One region of the Paenibacillus sp. MB22_1 genome, then DNA from elsewhere that is predicted to be linked to it. Evidence: predicted binding sites of a transcription regulator. Region 1 holds the regulator's gene; each other region holds the start of a gene.
What was found. Region 1 encodes Rex, which represses fermentation and respiration genes when NADH is low (regulators of the CRP and FNR family bind a similar motif). Its sites were predicted from a motif close to TTGTGAAATATTTCACAA; they were not measured.
Positions count from the first base shown of each region.

Region 1 (4,474 bases):
GAAAAACCGATAATAATGGTGGTCCTTCTCTTTATAGAACAGCTGCCACACCAATTGGTTATTGTATATGCCTGGCAGCAGCCGAACCACCCGGATCCCCGGCAACGATTGTTTGATGATCTCACGCATTTGGCTCTCGGACTTGCCATCGGACAGCAAGCGTACCTCTGGATCATGTCCTTCCCTTAACCAGACCATCATTTGGCGGCCGGATGCATCCTCCCCTTGCACGACCCAGGTAACTTCATCCCATACCGACTTCCAAACCTTGTCGCCCCGGACGAGATCCGTCTCCTGCTTCGCCTGCTGGATAGCGGCTCTTTCGGCTTTCCACGTATCCTCATGAATGTATAGATAAAACCGGTGGAGACCCAGGAGCACGATCAACAGAATCACGAGGGACAGCAGGATCCATTTCGTTCGCTTCCTCAAGCTACTCTTCCTTTCCCTTCCTAAGCAAGCAGCCTCCTTCAGGAAACCGCGCGCCGCTCATTATCGTGCCAACAGTCCCTCAAACGCCGCTTGCGCCTCGTAGCGGATGCGTTCTTCATCCAGTGTCAGACAAGCACCGTGCTTGACTACCTGCTTACCGTTGACCCAGACATGCTCTACATCTTTGGCGCCAGCGGAATAAACGGTATGGGAGATATAATCCGTTCTCGGCAGGAAATGGGCTTGCTCCGTATTTAAGGCGATGATATCCGCCTTCATGCCAGCAGCCAGCTTGCCTGTATTTTGCAAGAAGACCGATTTCGCGCCGTATTCCGTCCCCATTTTCAGAGCTTCCAGCGCAGGAACCGCCGTTGGATCGCCGGATACGCCTTTATGAATCAGCGCAGCCAAACGAATCTCCTCCAGCATATCCAGGTTATTATTGCTCGCCGGACCGTCAGTACCCAGCGATACAACTACGCCCTTCTTCAGGAGTTCCGGTACGCGGGCGACCCCGCTGGCCAGCTTCAGGTTACTGCCTGGGTTATGCGAGATGGTAACGCCGTGCGCTGCCAAGATGTCGATTTCCTCGTCCGTCAAATGCACAGCGTGGGCAAGCAGGGTCGGGCGGGAGAACATCCCCAGCTTCAGCAAATGTTCTACCGGGCGGACGCCGTAATCGTTAACGTTCTGCTCTACCTCGGCGCGCGTCTCCGACATATGCGTGTGCATCGGCAAATCGAGATCATGGGCAGCTTGCACAAATTTCTCGATAAAGGCTGGCGGGCAGGTGTATGGTGCATGCGGCGACATCATCGTGGTGATGCGGCCTTCTGCCTTGCCGTGCCAGTTCTGAGCAAACGCGATCGCTTCTTTGAGCTTCTGATCTTGCTCTTCCGGGGAGCACAACCCGATGGCCCCGCGCATCAACACGGCGCGAATACCCGATTCCTCCACGACTTTGGCCACTTCGTCCATGTGATCGTACATATCCAGGAACGTCGTCGTCCCGCCCTTGAGCATTTCCAACACAGATAACGCCGTACCGGCATACACATCCGCCGCAGTAAATTTGGCTTCCATCGGCCACATTTTCTCCTGCAGCCAGGTTTGCAGCACCATATCATCCCCATAGCCGCGCAGCAGCGACATCGCCGCATGGCCATGGGTATTGATCAGGCCCGGCAGGAACAACAACCCTTTGCCGTCCAACGTTTCGGCGCCTTCCACGCCTTCCGGGCGCTCTTCGCCAATATAGCTGATCGTATCGCCCTCAACGAGCATATATCCGTGAATTACAGGACGGTCCGCATTTAAGACGGCAAACGTCCCGTTCTTAATTAACCATTTACGACTCATACGTTGCTTGTTTCCTTTCCGTCTTCCAAGTAGTAAGCCAAGCTCAGCAAATCAGTAGTGAAGTCAGCCGCATGGATCCGAACTTCCGGCGGAACCTTCAGAATCGTTGGCGCGAAGTTCAGAATCGCACCGATTCCGGCGGCAACCAGCTCATCCGCTACGCGTTGCGCCTCCGTATCCGGCACGGTGATGATGCCGATGCGGATATTTTTCGCCCGGACGGTTTCCGCCAGCTCTTCGATCGGCTGAATCGTGATGTTGTTGATCTGCTTGCCGATCTTAGCCGGTGAAGCGTCGAACACCGCAACAATCTTCATATTATCCTTCAAATACGCATTATAATTCGAAAGGGCTTGCCCCAGATTCCCGGCACCCACCAGCGCGACGTTAATCTGTTGGTCCAGATTGAGAATTTGTTGAATTTTTTCAATCAAATAAGCGACATCGTAGCCGATCCCCTTCCGGCCAAAATCGCCGAAATAAGCCAAATCCTTACGGATTTGCGCCGGATTGAGATCCAGCTTCTGTCCGAGCTCCTGGGAGGACACCGTTGGCACCTCCCGTCGGCTGAGTTCATTTAAGAAACGCAGGTAAACCGGCAGTCTGCGGACGACAGCGTCCGAAATTTTATCTGACTTCATGCTTGTTCCCCCTATTCTTCAATGCGATCTATGAAGCGGCTTAGGCTTCGGGATTTAACCATTCCGAGATGCGCGGAACCATCTGAGTTAATGGCATATGCTCCATCTTCGGTCCGGGCAAAGAGTATAAGAAATATTTTCCATAATAAGATTCCAGGATCCGGGTATCATAAACGATCACGATGCCGCGGTCCTGCGACGAGCGGACAAGTCGTCCGAATCCTTGCTTAAAGCGGATAACCGCTTGCGGGACGGACAGTTTCATGAATGGATTCTTCTTCTCCCGCTGCAGGCGTTCGCTCTTCGCTTCCATCAGCGGGTGGTTTGGCGGCTGGAACGGCAAGCGTACGATCGCTAAACTGGTCAGCGCCTCGCCAGGAATATCCACCCCTTCCCAAAAGCTGCTTGTCCCGAGCAGCACCGATGCGCTGTTCCCTTGGAACCGCCGGGTCAGTTTGGTGCGGCTGCCGCTGTCCATCCCTTGTCCGATCACCGTGATTCCCTCCGCTGCGAGCAGTTCCTTCAGCGGGTCATACACCTGCCTGAGCATCCGATAGGATGTAAACAGCACCAGCATGCGACCTTGCGTCGCCACCGCGGCATCCGCCAGCGATTGCACCAGCGTATGAATGAAATGGTCATCCCCCACGCTGCCCTTCACACTTGGAAAATCGCGCGGGATCACCAGCAACGCCTGATCGCGGTAGTTAAACGGCGAGGGCAGCATCGCTGTGATCAACCGATCCTCTTCCGCCGCCTCAGTCAAGCCAAGCTGCTCGATCATATATTGGAACGATTTATCCACCGATAAAGTCGCGGACGTCATTACGACGCTCTTCTTCCGGTCGAAGAAAAATTGCTTCAATTGAGCGCTGACGTCAATCGGCACCGCATACATTTGGAGCGACCGGCTACGGAAGTTCCCGTTCGCCTCCATCCAATAGACGGTGTCCTCGCTCTCCAGCTTCATGAAGAAGCGCAGCGCTTCCCGTTCCCCGGCTAAATCTTTAAACAAGCCGCTGATATCGGTGATCAGGCTCTCCGCTGCATAATCGTCCTGCTCTTCTCGGATTTCGGACAGGAGGCGCTCCCCTTTCCGAAGCACGTCGCCAAGACCTACGTAAATTTGATTTTCGAGCGCGGTCAGCGTCTCCCAATCCTTTGGTTTTCGATTCGGCAACAGCCGGTACACGAATTGCCCGGGATCGCCAGGGGCGGCGTCGCTGCGGTCAGGCATCAAGCTGAACAGCAGCTCGCTGAGCTTGTCCCAGCTCTCCTTCACGTCCACCAGCGTTGGATAGATTCCGTCGATGACTGAGCACCATTCTGAGGCTTTCTCCGCGCCCGACGCTTCAAGCGAGCTGCGAAGGTTGGCCAGCTGCCCCGTCTTGCTGTCTTTAAATAACCGGGTCAGCGTATGCACGACCGTAAAATACTTCATATGAATCCCCAAATGCTTGCCGGCCACATCCTCTAAATGATGCGCTTCATCGATAACCAGCCGCTCGTAACCCGGCAGCAGCTGATGCCCCGCCTGGATGTCCGTAAACAGCTTAGAGTGGTTCGTAATGACCACGTCCGCGACACCGGCTTCGTGTTTTGCGCGATGATAGAAGCATTTGCGGAACCAAGGACAGGATCGGCCTAAGCAGGATTCCGACTCACTGGCCACCGTCTCCCATAAATCACCGCCGCGATTGCCGAGATTCAGCTCTTCGTCATCGCCGCTTTCCGTTTGGGTAAGCCATACGACCATTTGCGCGGCCGTCATCACCTCTTCTTTAGGTGTTGAGAAGTCTTTTCTATTTATTTTATGTTCAAATTTGCGCAAGCACAAATAATGCTGCCTACCTTTAAAAACGGCTGCACGAAACGGAAAAGGCACGACCTCCGTCAACAACGGCACATCGCGCTCCCTAAGCTGTTCCTGCAGGTTGATGGTGTGCGTGCTGACCATGACCTTCTCTTCGTTCTTGACGCTGTGGTAAATGGCCGGCAGCAGATATCCTAAGGATTTGCCCGTTCCCGTTCCAGCTTCAACA
Region 1 covers NZ_JBLADV010000001.1:1,079,393-1,083,866, reverse strand. The annotation lists gene ACL02P_RS04985 (DUF5590 domain-containing protein) at 1-432, opposite strand, end outside; gene ACL02P_RS04980 (amidohydrolase) at 493-1,791, opposite strand; gene ACL02P_RS04975 (redox-sensing transcriptional repressor Rex) at 1,788-2,432, opposite strand; gene dinG (ATP-dependent DNA helicase DinG) at 2,473-4,474, opposite strand, start outside.

Region 2 (4,474 bases), 190 kb from region 1:
GAGATCGAAGGCGTTGGTCCGAAATTCCCATTGTCCGCAGAGAAGTTGAGTCCTGTACTTGCTTGCTACAAAGTGAAGAATGCAGAGGAAGGCATTAAACGTGCGCTGGAAGTTGTGCAATTCGGCGGCATGGGTCACTCCTCGGTAATCCACTCGAACAATGAGGAAGTGATTCAACAATTCTCCGATCGGATGCCAACTTGCCGGATCCTGGTGAACCAACCTTCTTCGCAAGGCGGTATCGGCGACATCTACAACACAAACCTGCCGTCGCTGACGCTGGGCTGCGGATCGTACGGACGCAACTCGACTTCGTCGAACGTCACGGCCGTGAATCTGATCAACGTGAAAAGGGTGAATCATCGTACCGTGAACATGCAATGGTTTAAAGTGCCTAGCAAAATTTACTTCGAGAAAAACTCGACGCAATACTTGGCGAAGATGCCGGACATCTCCCGCGTCATGATCGTTACTGACCCGATGATGGTGAAGCTCGGCTACGTGGAAAGAGTCGAACATTTCCTGCGTCAACGCCAAACGCCGGTAGCCATCGAAGTGTTCTCGGACGTTGAACCGGATCCATCGACCACGACCGTACAACGCGGTACTGAACTGATGGCGAAGTTCCAACCGGACTGCATTATCGCCCTGGGCGGCGGTTCGCCGATGGACGCGGCGAAAGGCATGTGGCTGTTCTATGAATATCCGGATACCGACTTCCACAATCTGAAGCAAAAATTCATGGATATCCGAAAACGGATCTACAAATATCCGCGTCTTGGCCAAAAAGCGAAATTCGTGGCCATTCCAACGACATCGGGTACCGGTTCCGAAGTTACCTCGTTCTCGGTTATTACCGATAAAATCAACGGCAACACGAAATACCCGTTGGCGGATTACGAGCTGACGCCGGACGTTGCGATCATTGACCCTGAGTTCGTCTACAGCTTGCCGAAAGTGGCTGTTGCAGATACCGGTATGGACGTACTGACGCATGCGATCGAAGCTTACGTCTCGGTCATGGCTAACGACTACACGGACGGTCTGGCGATCAAAGCGATCCAGCTGGTATTCCAATACCTGGAGAAATCGGCGCTGACCGGCGACAAGCTGGCCCGCGAGAAAATGCACAATGCTTCGACGCTCGCAGGGATGGCGTTCGCCAACGCATTCCTTGGCATCAACCACAGCTTGGCGCATAAATGGGGCGGTCAATACGGTACGGCCCATGGACGTACCAATGCGATTCTGATGCCGCACGTCATCCGCTACAATGCGAAGAAACCAACGAAATTCGCGGCATGGCCGAAATACAGAAACTTCGTTGCCGATGAACGTTATGCGGAAATCGCCCGCATTCTGGGTCTGCCGGCTCGCACGACGGAAGAAGGCGTGAAGAGCTTGATCAAAGCGGTGCGCGATCTGAACAAGAAGCTGGGCATTCCGGAATCGTTCCAAGCGCTTGGCTTCGATGCGAAGGATTTCGAATCGCGCGTCGATTACCTGGCGGACCGTGCCTTCGAAGACCAATGTACGACTGCGAATCCGAAGCTGCCGCTGGTCAGCGAGTTGGCTGAGATTTATCGCGACGCCTTCTATGGAAGATTTGAAGAATAAGTGAACAGGCGTGTAAAAATGGTGACAAATATCACTGAATGTGATATTTGTCACAATACTTTTGGATAGGAAGAGCTATGATTACAATATAAATGATCCCTCAGAAGTTTGTTAACGGAGTGGAACCCGGTCCTTCGGGGCCGGGCACCATAATTGTCTAAGTTGTGAAAAGTATCACAAATTTTAGGGATCATGAGGCGCGGGATAGACCTTCAACCGCGACCACATATAAAAATGGAGGGAATCAAGATGTCGGTGATCGAAAGAGAAGTAACAGAAACCAAGGCGCAAAACGCATGGAGAGGCTTCAAACCTGGGAAATGGATGAAGGAAGTGGATACGCGCGATTTTATCCAATCGAACGTGAATCCTTATGAAGGTAATGAGTCCTTCTTGAAAGGCGCTTCGGCGAACACGAAAGCGTTGTGGGATATCGTATCGCAGCTGTCCGTGAAAGAACGGGAAGCCGGCGGGGTCCTGGATGTAGACGTGAACACGCCATCCACGATCACTTCCCATGCTCCTGGATATTTGGATAAAGAGAAGGAACAAATCGTAGGCGTTCAGGGCTCAGCCCCTTTCCAACGCACGATCCATCCATTCGGCGGGATCAACATGGTCATCAATGCGTGCAAAGCTTATGGCTTTGATCTGCCAGCTGAGATCGTAAATCTGTTTACAACGATTCGCAAAACCCATAACCAAGGGGTATTTGATGCTTATACATCGGAAATGAGAGCCGCCCGTAAAGCCGGAATTATCACTGGCCTTCCTGACGCATACGGACGCGGTCGGATCATCGGGGACTATCGCCGCGTTGCCCTGTACGGCGTAGACTTCTTGATCAAGCAAAAACAACAAGAATTGAAATCTCTTGAAGTAGATGTCATCGATGAAGATGTGATCCGGCTTCGGGAAGAAATTTCTGAACAAATTCGCGCTTTAGGCGAATTGAAACAGCTCGGCGAAATGTACGGATTCGACATTTCCAGACCGGCGAACAATGCGAAGGAAGCTTTCCAATGGTTGTACTTCGGTTATCTGGCAGCGGTCAAAGAACAAGACGGTGCGGCAATGTCCCTCGGACGCGTATCTTCGTTCCTCGATATTTACATCGAACGCGATCTGGCCGAAGGAACATTAACCGAAGAAGCAGCTCAAGAATTGGTTGACCATTTCGTCATGAAGCTGCGGATCGTGAAATTCCTGAGAACGCCAGAGTACAACGAACTGTTCAGCGGCGACCCAACTTGGGTAACGGAATCGATCGGCGGGATGTCCGTAAACGGCAAGACGCTCGTAACCAAGAACAGCTTCCGCTTCCTGCATACGCTGTACAACCTGGGGCCGGCTCCAGAACCAAACCTGACCGTGCTCTGGTCGGAGCAACTGCCTGACGCCTTCAAGAAATACTGCGCGAAGGTATCGATCGAGACGAGCTCGATTCAATATGAAAACGACGATCTGATGCGTCCGATTTACGGTGACGATTACGGTATCGCATGCTGCGTCTCCGCGATGAGAATCGGGAAACAAATGCAGTTCTTCGGCGCTCGCGCAAACTTGGCGAAAGCTCTGCTGTATGCGATCAACGGCGGTAAGGATGAAAAATCCGGCGTCCAAGTTGGTCCGGAATATCCGGCCATCACTTCGGAATACCTCGACTATGACGAAGTGAAGAAACGCTTTATCCCGATGATGGAATGGCTGGCTAAGCTGTACGTGAACACCTTGAACGTGATCCACTACATGCACGATAAATACTGCTACGAACGGATCGAGATGGCGCTGCACGACCGCGACATTCTCCGCACGATGGCTTGCGGTATCGCCGGCTTGTCCGTAGCGGCTGACTCGCTCAGTGCGATCAAATATGCCAAAGTGAAACCGATCCGCAACGAAAACGGCATTGCCGTAGACTTCGAAATCGAAGGCGAGTTCCCTTGCTACGGAAACAACGACGACCGCGTTGACCAAATTGCGGTAGAGCTGGTTGAAACGTTTATGGGCATGATCCGCAAGCATAAAACGTACCGCAACTCGCTGCCAACCCAATCGGTATTGACAATTACGTCGAACGTTGTATATGGTAAGAAAACAGGCAGCACGCCGGACGGACGTAAAGCCGGCGAACCGTTCGCACCAGGGGCGAACCCGATGCACGGCCGCGACAAGAAAGGGGCGTTAGCTTCCCTGAGCTCGGTAGCGAAGCTGCCATATGAGCACAGCTTGGACGGCATCTCGAATACGTTCTCGATCGTGCCGAAGGCCTTGGGTAAAGACACGGAAACCCGAAAATCGAACCTCGTATCGATGATGGACGGATACTTCGGCAGCAAAGCGCATCACTTGAACGTAAACGTCTTTGACCGCGAACAACTGCTGGACGCAATGGAACATCCGGAAAACTATCCGCAATTAACAATCCGTGTATCGGGTTATGCGGTGAACTTCATCAAGTTGACCCGTGAACAACAACTAGATGTCATCAACCGGACCTTCCACGGCAAAATGTAATAACCTGCTGACGGGCAGCAACAATTGAAGCTGAACGATAAAATGGGGAGTTGGGCTTGGATCGCCTTTCTCCTCATTCCTTTATCGGAGGCGAATTAGGGAAAGGGTGACGAAGATGCTTAAAGGTCGCATACATTCGTTAGAAACGTTCGGAACCGTAGATGGACCGGGGATTCGTTTCGTCCTCTTTATGCAAGGCTGCTTGCTGCAGTGCCAATATTGCCATAACCCGGACACCTGGAGCTTGACGGAAGGCAAGGAGATGACCGTCGAGGAAGTTCTGGCCGAGATCGAGCCGTATTTGAACTATTACCGTACATCGGGCGGCGGACTGACGGTA
Region 2 covers NZ_JBLADV010000001.1:893,648-898,121, forward strand. The annotation lists gene adhE (bifunctional acetaldehyde-CoA/alcohol dehydrogenase) at 1-1,617, shown strand, start outside; gene pflB (formate C-acetyltransferase) at 1,867-4,134, shown strand; gene pflA (pyruvate formate-lyase-activating protein) at 4,250-4,474, shown strand, end outside.
Region 2: pflB (formate C-acetyltransferase) is a predicted target of Rex. The motif match lies at 1,780-1,797, and genes of this name have one in related genera.

Region 3 (4,474 bases), on a different contig from region 1:
AAAAGCGCCATTCTGAACGCTTCGGAAAGCATTCAAAAAGCGCTGGATCGCGGGCAACTGGGCTTTAAGCGGAAGTATGTGCGGTGTTGATGGGAGAGGGTATGACCCGAGAGGCAGCGGGGGGATACCCATTTTAGAGGGGCGCCCCCTCTTTTACCTCGGGTTCTGACGGCGTGCTTGGTGCTGGGTAGGGTGCATTCTATATGAAAAATCGAATACAATCGGCTAAATTCGGCGATATCGGCGAAATGTATTCGAAAAATCATACAGAATTGGGCCTGATGCGGGTGAAATCGAGCTACAACGGTTTCCCATTCAACGTCGGCGGGTCCTCGGGCTTCATCTCGGGACCGAAATCGTCCGTCGCTGCGGCAGGGTTGCCGTCCTGGTTCCAGGCGTCTTTCGTCATGAAGGCGCCTTTTCGGCCTTCGTTGGTGGAGTCCTTGGCCTTGGCCCGCTGCAGCTGAGTGTAGTCCTCATTTTTGCTCATCTTAGGCACCTCCTTAGGTTTCGTGTATCGTGGGTGGTTATTTAGTATTCCCAAAGATCATTTCCTCAAAAAAGAAAATCCGCCAAAGCTCGAACTCTTTGGAGTCCAAGCCTTGACGGGTCCCTATCTCATGATCGTTCAGCTTATTGCGCCTTCACGAACTCGGCCGCCTTCACGCCGGCCTGACGTCCGAAAATGATAATATCGGCCACGGAGTTGCCGCCGATCCGGTTATCCCCGTGCAACCCGCCGGTAACTTCGCCAGCGGCAAACAGACCTGGGATCGGGTTGCCTTCTTTGTTCAATACTTCTGTGTTGGTGTTGATTTTCACGCCGCCCATGGTGTAGTGGATGCCGGGAGCAATTTTGATGGCATAGTACGGTGCGCCGGACAAATCGTTATCCATCCCGGTGGTTCTGCCGAATTCGGCGTCATTTTGATTCTGAACAGCCGCGTTCCAAGTTTCTAACGTTTGCGCCAAAGCATTTGCCGGTACACCCATCTTTTCGGCCAAAGCTTCAATCGTGTCGCCCTGGAGTACAATGCCCATCTTCTCATATTGTTGGATCGCTTTAGCTCGGGATTTCACACCGGAATCAAAGACAAGGTAGGCGGACTTCTCAGGCAGGGCATTGATCGCGTTGGTCACTTTATCGCGCGTGTCCATTTCATTAAAGAAACGCTTGCCTTCGCTGGAAACAAGGATCGCGCCTTCGCCGCGCACGGCTTCACCGATCAGATAAGATTTCTCCTGTTGAACAGTCGGGTGAACCTGGATCTGATCCATATCAACGGTAACGCCGCCCAATTTCTCAATCATCGTAATGCCGTCGCCGGTGCTGCCAGCTTGGTTGGTCGTGACATATCCCTTTAAGTCCGGTCTAAACTGCGTGATCATTTCCGGATTGGCCCCGTAACCGCCGGTCGCCACGATGACGGCTTTGCCGGTAATCGTTTTTTCTTCGGTATCGTTCAGGACCACCTTCACGCCGTTGACTTTGCCGTCTTGCTGAGTAATCTCCTTGACATTGGCGTTGACGAACAACGGAATGCCTTGTTCTTCAACGTTTCGGACCAGGCCGTCCACCAGGTATTGTCCCACGGCGGAGCCGTCTTCCGGACGGTGCGTGCGTTTTTCGCTCATGCCGCCCGTAATCGTGAGGTTATTCAACCGAATGCCAATGGAATCGAGCCAATCGATCGCGCCTGCGGAATGGTCAACGAAGAAACGCAACAGTTCGGTATCATTTGTATTGTGGCCACCTTTTAGCGTCTCTTCATAGAACTTGTCGTTGCTGTCTTCAATGCCTTGTTCCTTTTGGAATTTCGTCTCCGAGGCGTTCATGCCGGAGGACGATTTCGTCGTGTTACCGCCGGCCACCGGCATTTTCTCGAAGATAACGGGGTTCATACCGTTGGCTTTCGCTTCGAGTGCTGCGGTCATGCCAGCACCGCCTGCGCCGATGATAATGATATCGTAGCTGTCCTTCAATTGATCGTGAGGCGTATAGCTTTTTTCGGATGCGCCGGCTACGGCTTCGGCTTCGTTTTCTTTGGCTTTGTCCGTCTGTCCGCCAGCCTGCGTCTGGTTCTGATCCTGAGCCTGGTTCTGAGGCTCATTCCCATTGTTGCCGCATCCCGCGATGACAAGCATCAAGGATAAGACGAGAATGAGTGCTGCTGTAACTTTCTTTTGCATGATAAACCCTCCACTTCTGTCTATATCGGGGTGCTGTTTCTCTTTCGTTCCCCTTGGAGAGGATAACATAAGGGCATACCATAGTAAGTGAACCATTTCACAATTCGACAAATTTTGATATCCCAGCGTCCGGTACCCAGCGTCCGGTAAAAACAAAAAGGCAACTCCGTCAGCCAGGTTAAATTGGCTTGGCGGAATTGCCTTTATTTTTGCATGATCTATACAGCTTCCATCTTCTGCGCGGTATACAAGCGGTAGTACAGACCACGTTTGGCCATCAGCTCATCATGCGAGCCGGATTCGGCAATCCCCTTGTCGGAGACATACATGATGCGGTCGCAGTTCTTCACCGTCGACAGCCGGTGCGCGATGATAAACGAGGTGCGTCCCTTGAGCAGCTCGTTTAAGCCTTGCTGAAGCAGGCGCTCCGTCTTGGCGTCGATCGAGGAGGTCGCTTCGTCCAGGATCAGAATGCGCGGATCGGCCAGCAGCGTCCGGGCGAACGAGATGAGCTGCCGCTGTCCTTGGGAGAGCTTCGAGCCGCGTTCGTTCACCTCGGTGTAGTACCCTTGCTCAAACTCGCGGATGAACTCGTCCGCGCAGACCGTTTTGGCCGCGGCGATGACTTCCTCCTCGGTGGCGTCCAGCTTGCCGTATCGGATATTATCCATGATCGTACCCGAGAAAATAAAGCTATCCTGCAGCATTATCCCCATCTGGCTGCGCAGCGACTTCAACGTCACTTGAGAGATGTCGTGACCATCGATCAGAATCGCGCCTTCGCTCACATTATAGAAGCGCGAGATGAGGTTGACGACCGTGGTCTTGCCCGCGCCCGTCGGTCCGACGAGGGCGATGCTTTCCCCGGCTTTTACCTCGAAGTTCAGGTGCTCCAGAATGTTCAGGCCTGGATCGTAAGCAAACGTAACGTCTTTGAATTGGACGTTGCCCTGCACCGGCGGCAAAGCCTTCGCCCCCGGGACATCGCTGACCGTCACCGGTTCATCCATCGTTTCGAAGATCCGTTCCAGATAAGCGACGGCGTTAATGAAGTTGTTATACAGCTGGGACAGGTTCAGGATCGGTTGCCAGAAGCGGGCCGCATAGTTACTCATCGCAAGGATGACCCCGAAGGTCACGCCTTCCGGACCCATCGCAAGCAAGCCAACCATATAGATCAGCGTCGTGACGATCGTCGCCAGGTTGTCGACGGAGAACGGGATCAGGGCGTTGTAGCGAAGCGCCCGCATCCATTCCTTGCGGTAGTTGCCGGCCAGGCGGGTAAAGATGCCTTCGTTATGCTTCTCGCGGGAGAAAATTTGCGTCACGCCAATCCCGCTGATGCTCTCCTGCAAATACGCGTTCATGTTGGAGCTTTTGTTGGAAACAGCCTGCCATGCCCGGCGCTGCCGGGTTTTGATCAGCAGCATAACGCCGAGGAACACCGGCAATCCGGCCAAGGTGACGAACGACAACCGGACATCCAACGCAAACATAAACACAGCGATAAAGATCAAATTGACGATCTCCAAAATAAAGTTGATGATCCCGTTGGACAAAACGTCCGATACGGCGTTAACGTAGTTGACGACGCGGATCAGGATTTTCCCTTGCGGGCGGTCGTCGTAATATTTAAACGGCAGCTGCTGCAGATGCTTGAACAGATCCGTACGGATATCGAAGATGATATCCTGGCCGACCCGGGTCATGATCCGGGAGCGGATCGTCGCCAGCTCGACGCTGACCACGATCGTGAGCAGCATCAGCGCAGACCACCCGACCAGCGCACCAAACGCTTTCTCCGGAATCGTCACGTCCACAACGTGTTGAATAATGAGCGGCGCCGACAGCGCGATTGCAGCCGACAAGGCGCTCAGCACAAACGCGATGATCATCGGCTTCTGCTGTTTTCGGATGTACACCATGGCACGTTTGAAGTGCTTTATGTCAAAAGGAGACTCCAGATTCTCATCCACATCGAACTTATTTCTGGCCATGGGCGCTCACCGTCCTTCCGATCCCTTCATTTTGAAGCATAAATACATCATAATAATAGCCGCGTTTCGCGAGCAATTCCGCATGGGTGCCTTCCTCGATCAGCCGTCCGCCGTCCAGGATCAGAATGCGGTCCGCTTCGGCCGTGGTCGACACGCGCTGGGCAATGATCAGCTTCGTGCACGGGAAGTTCAGCTCGCGCAAGCTCTTCTGGATATGCTCCTCGGTTTCCAAGTCAACCGCGGAGGTGGTGTCGTCGAGGATCAGAATCGGTCGGCGCACCGCCAGC
Region 3 covers NZ_JBLADV010000002.1:2,319,309-2,323,782, forward strand. The annotation lists gene ACL02P_RS22380 (DNA alkylation repair protein) at 1-90, shown strand, start outside; gene ACL02P_RS22385 (hypothetical protein) at 299-490, opposite strand; gene ACL02P_RS22390 (flavocytochrome c) at 634-2,190, opposite strand; gene ACL02P_RS22395 (ABC transporter ATP-binding protein) at 2,409-4,187, opposite strand; gene ACL02P_RS22400 (ABC transporter ATP-binding protein) at 4,174-4,474, opposite strand, start outside.
Region 3: ACL02P_RS22390 (flavocytochrome c) is a predicted target of Rex. The motif match lies at 2,276-2,293, and genes of this name have one in related genera.

Region 4 (4,474 bases), on a different contig from region 1:
TAAACAGCTCTGGATTAAGAACGACAGCGACAGCCGCCATCGATTTGCCCAGATAGAAGGCCGCCCGGTTCACGATGCGAATTGCCGCCTCGTCACCCGCTTTAGCTGCATCAAAGACGTCCTTCGCCATAATGTTCTCCACATGAGCCAGCGAAGTCCGGTCACCGCGCGCTACGGCATCTTTCGCCATGCGAATAATCCCCGTAGCCGAGGATACGGTTTCCAAGCAGCCCATTTGGCCGCAGCCGCAGCCGATCGCTTCCAGATCCGGAACTACAGACATATGTCCAAGCTCTCCGGCCATTCCGGAGAAGCCTTGATAAATCTTCCCGTTAATGATGATCCCGCCGCCAACGCCGGTTCCCAGCGTGTAGCATACGCAATTGTCGATGCCTTTGCCTGCACCGCCCCAAGCTTCACCAAGTGCGGCCACATTGGCATCATTGTCTATTTTGATTGGCTTGCCAAGTCGCTCCTCCAAAATGGCGCGAATCGGGAAATCCTTCAAACCTACATTCGGCGCCAAAATGATGATCCCTTCGCGGACATTCGTAAACCCGGCGACCCCGGCGCCTACCCCAGCCACCTGTTCCCAGGCGAACGGCGATTCTTCCACGACACGCCGGACGTACTTCTCGATATTCGCCACGACCGTATCCGCGCCCTTATCGACTTCGGTCGGTCCTTCGTACGTATGAAGAAGCTGCCCTTCTTCATTGCAAATGCCGACTTTGACTGCCGTACCTCCCAGGTCAACGCCAATGTAGATTTTTTCAGACATTTTCACAAGCCACCTTTTTCATAAATATATAGATCATTTACATACCTATACGTGCAAAAAGGCCATTCTCGATCCATCGCCGCTTTAGTCCGCGCCATGACTGAAAACGCCTTCGCAAGTAGTTTTCTCCTACGTACCAACTATAAGCGAACCCATCGGTTCGGTCAAGAGAAGGGAAGAAACGGCAATCCCAATACCGATAAGGGATTTTGCGTAAATGACACAGATCACAGGCAAGCGTCAGCGAGTGTAGTTTCCGTTATATGAAAAAACCGGCATTCGCAAATGCAAACGCCGGATGCAAGAAGAGGAGTGAGCCATATTGGACAGGATCGAGCCGCTTTTGCTCGGAACTAGGACAAAATACGTTTCTGCCCTTGCAGCTCGCGAATAGGAGCGATGTTCTGCGTGAACTCCAGCGTCCCCAGATAACGTCCATCCTCGCTGCGTACAGCGAAATAGCGGATGTACACAAATTTGTCCTTCACCGGAATCCAGAAGTCCTCGACATCCTTCCGCCCCGCCTTAAAATCCTCCAACAGCTGGTTGACGACATGAACGCTTTGCGGCGGGTGGCAATTTTGTACGGTCCGGCCGATGACGGCCTTCGTCCGGGCAAAGATCCGCTCCTTGCCGTGGGAGAAATATCGGACGACATCGTTCTCGTCGATAAACGTCAGGTCCACCGGAAGATGGTTCATCACCGCCTCCAGCTGCTCCATCGAGAGAACGCCGGTCTCGAATTTGATGTAGCCTTGCGGAACCCCCGCTTCCGTGCCTGCCTGTGCGGTCCCTTTCACTTCTTCGCCCGAGGGCTGCAGCGGCACGCGCTCCGGAATCCATTCACGCTCCGGTGCGGTCAAGCAGAAGCCGATCTGGTCGCTTTCCCGGGCAATGCTCACCCATTCGTCTTCCGTTAACTTTTCAAGGGCCATCGGGAGCAAAATATTTTCTTCCTTAAAAATCATCTCGTTGACTTCCTTAATAATCCGTTCCAGATCCATCACCATCGTCTCCGGATCCGCGCTGCCGTCCGCCAGCTTGCCCTTCGTTTCCTTGATCATCATGCGGATGCCGTCGTCCACGCCCCACATCACCTTGGTTGGGCCGTAGATGCCGTACTTCTCCAGATACGGGAACAGCAGGTTTTCCTTGCGGCTGTAGTGCTTGTCGAGGTCCATCAGCAGGTTTAAATCCTCCAGCAGCTTGAATACGATCTCGCTGCCGGGATCCTTCCGGTACTTGTCCAGGTGAAGCTGCAGCTTGAAGTTCACCAGCCGTTCGATCTCGCGATTTTCCAGCTTGAAGGTATGAACCGGGTGACCCGGCTGCTCCTCCGGCTTGGACGAACGGTGAATGTCCTCGATCGAGCCCTTGAAAATCGCCGTATGCACCGAGCACAGCCGCTGAACCTCCTCGACCGGAATGCCCTCCTCTTCCATCAACGCATGCTCCATCGCGGAAATTTCCGCGACCGTCACGTCACCGACAGCCTCTTCGAACCGTGCCTTCACTTCATCCACGCTCTTCCCCTGATGCAGCTCCTTGATAATCTCCTTTAACAGCTGCTGGCGGCGGCTTTGTTCCGGTGCGCCATACTCCCGATTATTGATCAGTTCGCTCATCGCCTAACCCCTCCTTATTGAATTTCAGCCGAATTTCTGTTTCGATATGTCCCGATGACTTCATTGATAACCATTCTCAATAACAAGGTAGCACAGGGAAAATGTCCGACTTGTGATTTCAATCACAAATAATTCATTGATCCTTCCGTTTCTTTTTGCTCCGTCTTTTGCCAAAATAGAATCAGGAGGAATGCCATTATGCCTATTACGCATTTGCTATATATTGAAGACGATCCCGAAATCGGTGAATGGGTCAGCTCCAACCTGGAAGCGCGCGGATACGCGGTCACTTGGCTGAAGCACGGGGATCAGGCCGTGGAGAAAGCCGCCGATTGCCATCTCGTGATCCTTGACGTGATGCTTCCAGGGCTGGACGGCTTCACGATTGGGGGGCGGTTAAAGCAGAAGTATCCGGAGCTGCCGGTATTGATGCTGTCGGCCCGAACTTCGATTGACGACAAGCTGCAGGGACTGAAGTTCGCCGACGACTATTTAACGAAGCCGTTCCATCCGGACGAGCTGGCCGCCCGGATTGAGGTGCTGCTCCGCCGCAGCGGGGGGATCGCCGACCCAGCGCCGCTGCGTATTAAACATTTACTTGTGTATGAGAAAGAAAACCGGATCATCAATCAGGATACCAACGAGGAAATCGTGCTGACCGGCAAGCAGTTTCATATTTTCTCCTATCTGCTGCGCCATCTTAGTCAAATCCTGACTAAGGAGCAGATCTACGAAGCCGTATGGAACGAGCCCTACCTCGACGGGGACAAAACCTTGATGGTCCATATCCGCCACCTGCGTGAGAAGCTGGAACGGGATCCCGCAAATCCTGAAGTGATCGAGACCATCCGCGGGATTGGTTATCGGGTGAGAGCATGAGACTTCGTCCGGTGCGCAAGTTCCGTAAATCCCTGTTGACGAGATACGTCTTGATCTTGGGGATCGCCTTCGTGTTTATCCCTGTCCTGATTCCAGTCAGCTTTATTGCAGCCTGGGGGGTGAATGTCCTCCTAAACCCTGGCCATTATGTGCACGAGAGCCGTCCTTACGGTACCGGACAGGAGATTGAGACCGCTTGGCATCAAGCTGCTGCTGAGTTGAAGGGAGCTCAAGCCGATGCCATCGATGCGAAGCTCAGAGAGATGAAGCTGCTGTATCCTGATGCCGCGCTGTATTGGGTTGACACGGCTGGCCAAACCCGCCTGCAGCTGCCGGAGCAAGAGTCGGTGCCCCAGCAGTGGTCCTTGGAGGATACTATCGCCTTCATGAAGCAACGTGTGGACGCCGACCCTTTTACGGTTGTCGCTTTTATTGGCGGGGACGAACAAGCCAAGCAAGGCTTCATGGTGTTGGAGCTTCCGCGTAAATTTATGGTGATTCAAAAAGGGGAACAGCTTAGTGACATTCGTTTTTACGGGGTGTTTCTAGCGATTCTGCTGGGGGCCTTCGTCCTGCTCTCCTATCTGTTCTTTAGCGATATCCGCAAGCGGCTGCTGCGCCTGGAAGCCGGCATGACCCGCCCGGGTCCCGACGGGCTGCCGTCTCCCATCGAAGAAGGACGCCCGGACGAAATTGGCCGATTGGAGCTTGCTTTTAACCATATGGTGTTCGCACTGAAGGACAGCCGCCAGCGGGAGCGCGAGGAAGAGGAGCTGCGCAAGAGCCTGATCAGCCACCTATCCCATGACCTGCGGACGCCGTTAACCGTGCTGGGCAGCCATCTGTATTCGCTCCGTCAGGAACCCCTATCCGAACAGGGACGACAGTCCCTGGCTTTGATGGAGACGAAAATCAGCGATTTATCCGGACTGATGGATCATCTATTATCGTATAACCTGCTCTCCAGCGGACGGTATGCCATGTCTTTGGAGCGGCTGGATATCCTGCGGATCGTGCGGGAAAGCGCGGCCGCCTGGTACCCCGTCTGGGAGAAGAACGGGATTACGGCCGATATTGAGCTGCCGGAGCAGCCGATCTACTGGAACGTTGACGCCCAAGGGTTCCGCCGCGTACTCGATAACTTGTTCCAGAACCTGGTCCGCCATGCTGGATCGGGCCGTTATGCCGG
Region 4 covers NZ_JBLADV010000002.1:1,519,471-1,523,944, reverse strand. The annotation lists gene ACL02P_RS18980 (ROK family glucokinase) at 1-781, opposite strand, end outside; gene ACL02P_RS18975 (DUF438 domain-containing protein) at 1,135-2,406, opposite strand; gene ACL02P_RS18970 (response regulator transcription factor) at 2,605-3,285, shown strand; gene ACL02P_RS18965 (sensor histidine kinase) at 3,282-4,474, shown strand, end outside.
Region 4: ACL02P_RS18975 (DUF438 domain-containing protein) is a predicted target of Rex. The motif match lies at 2,517-2,534, and genes of this name have one in related genera.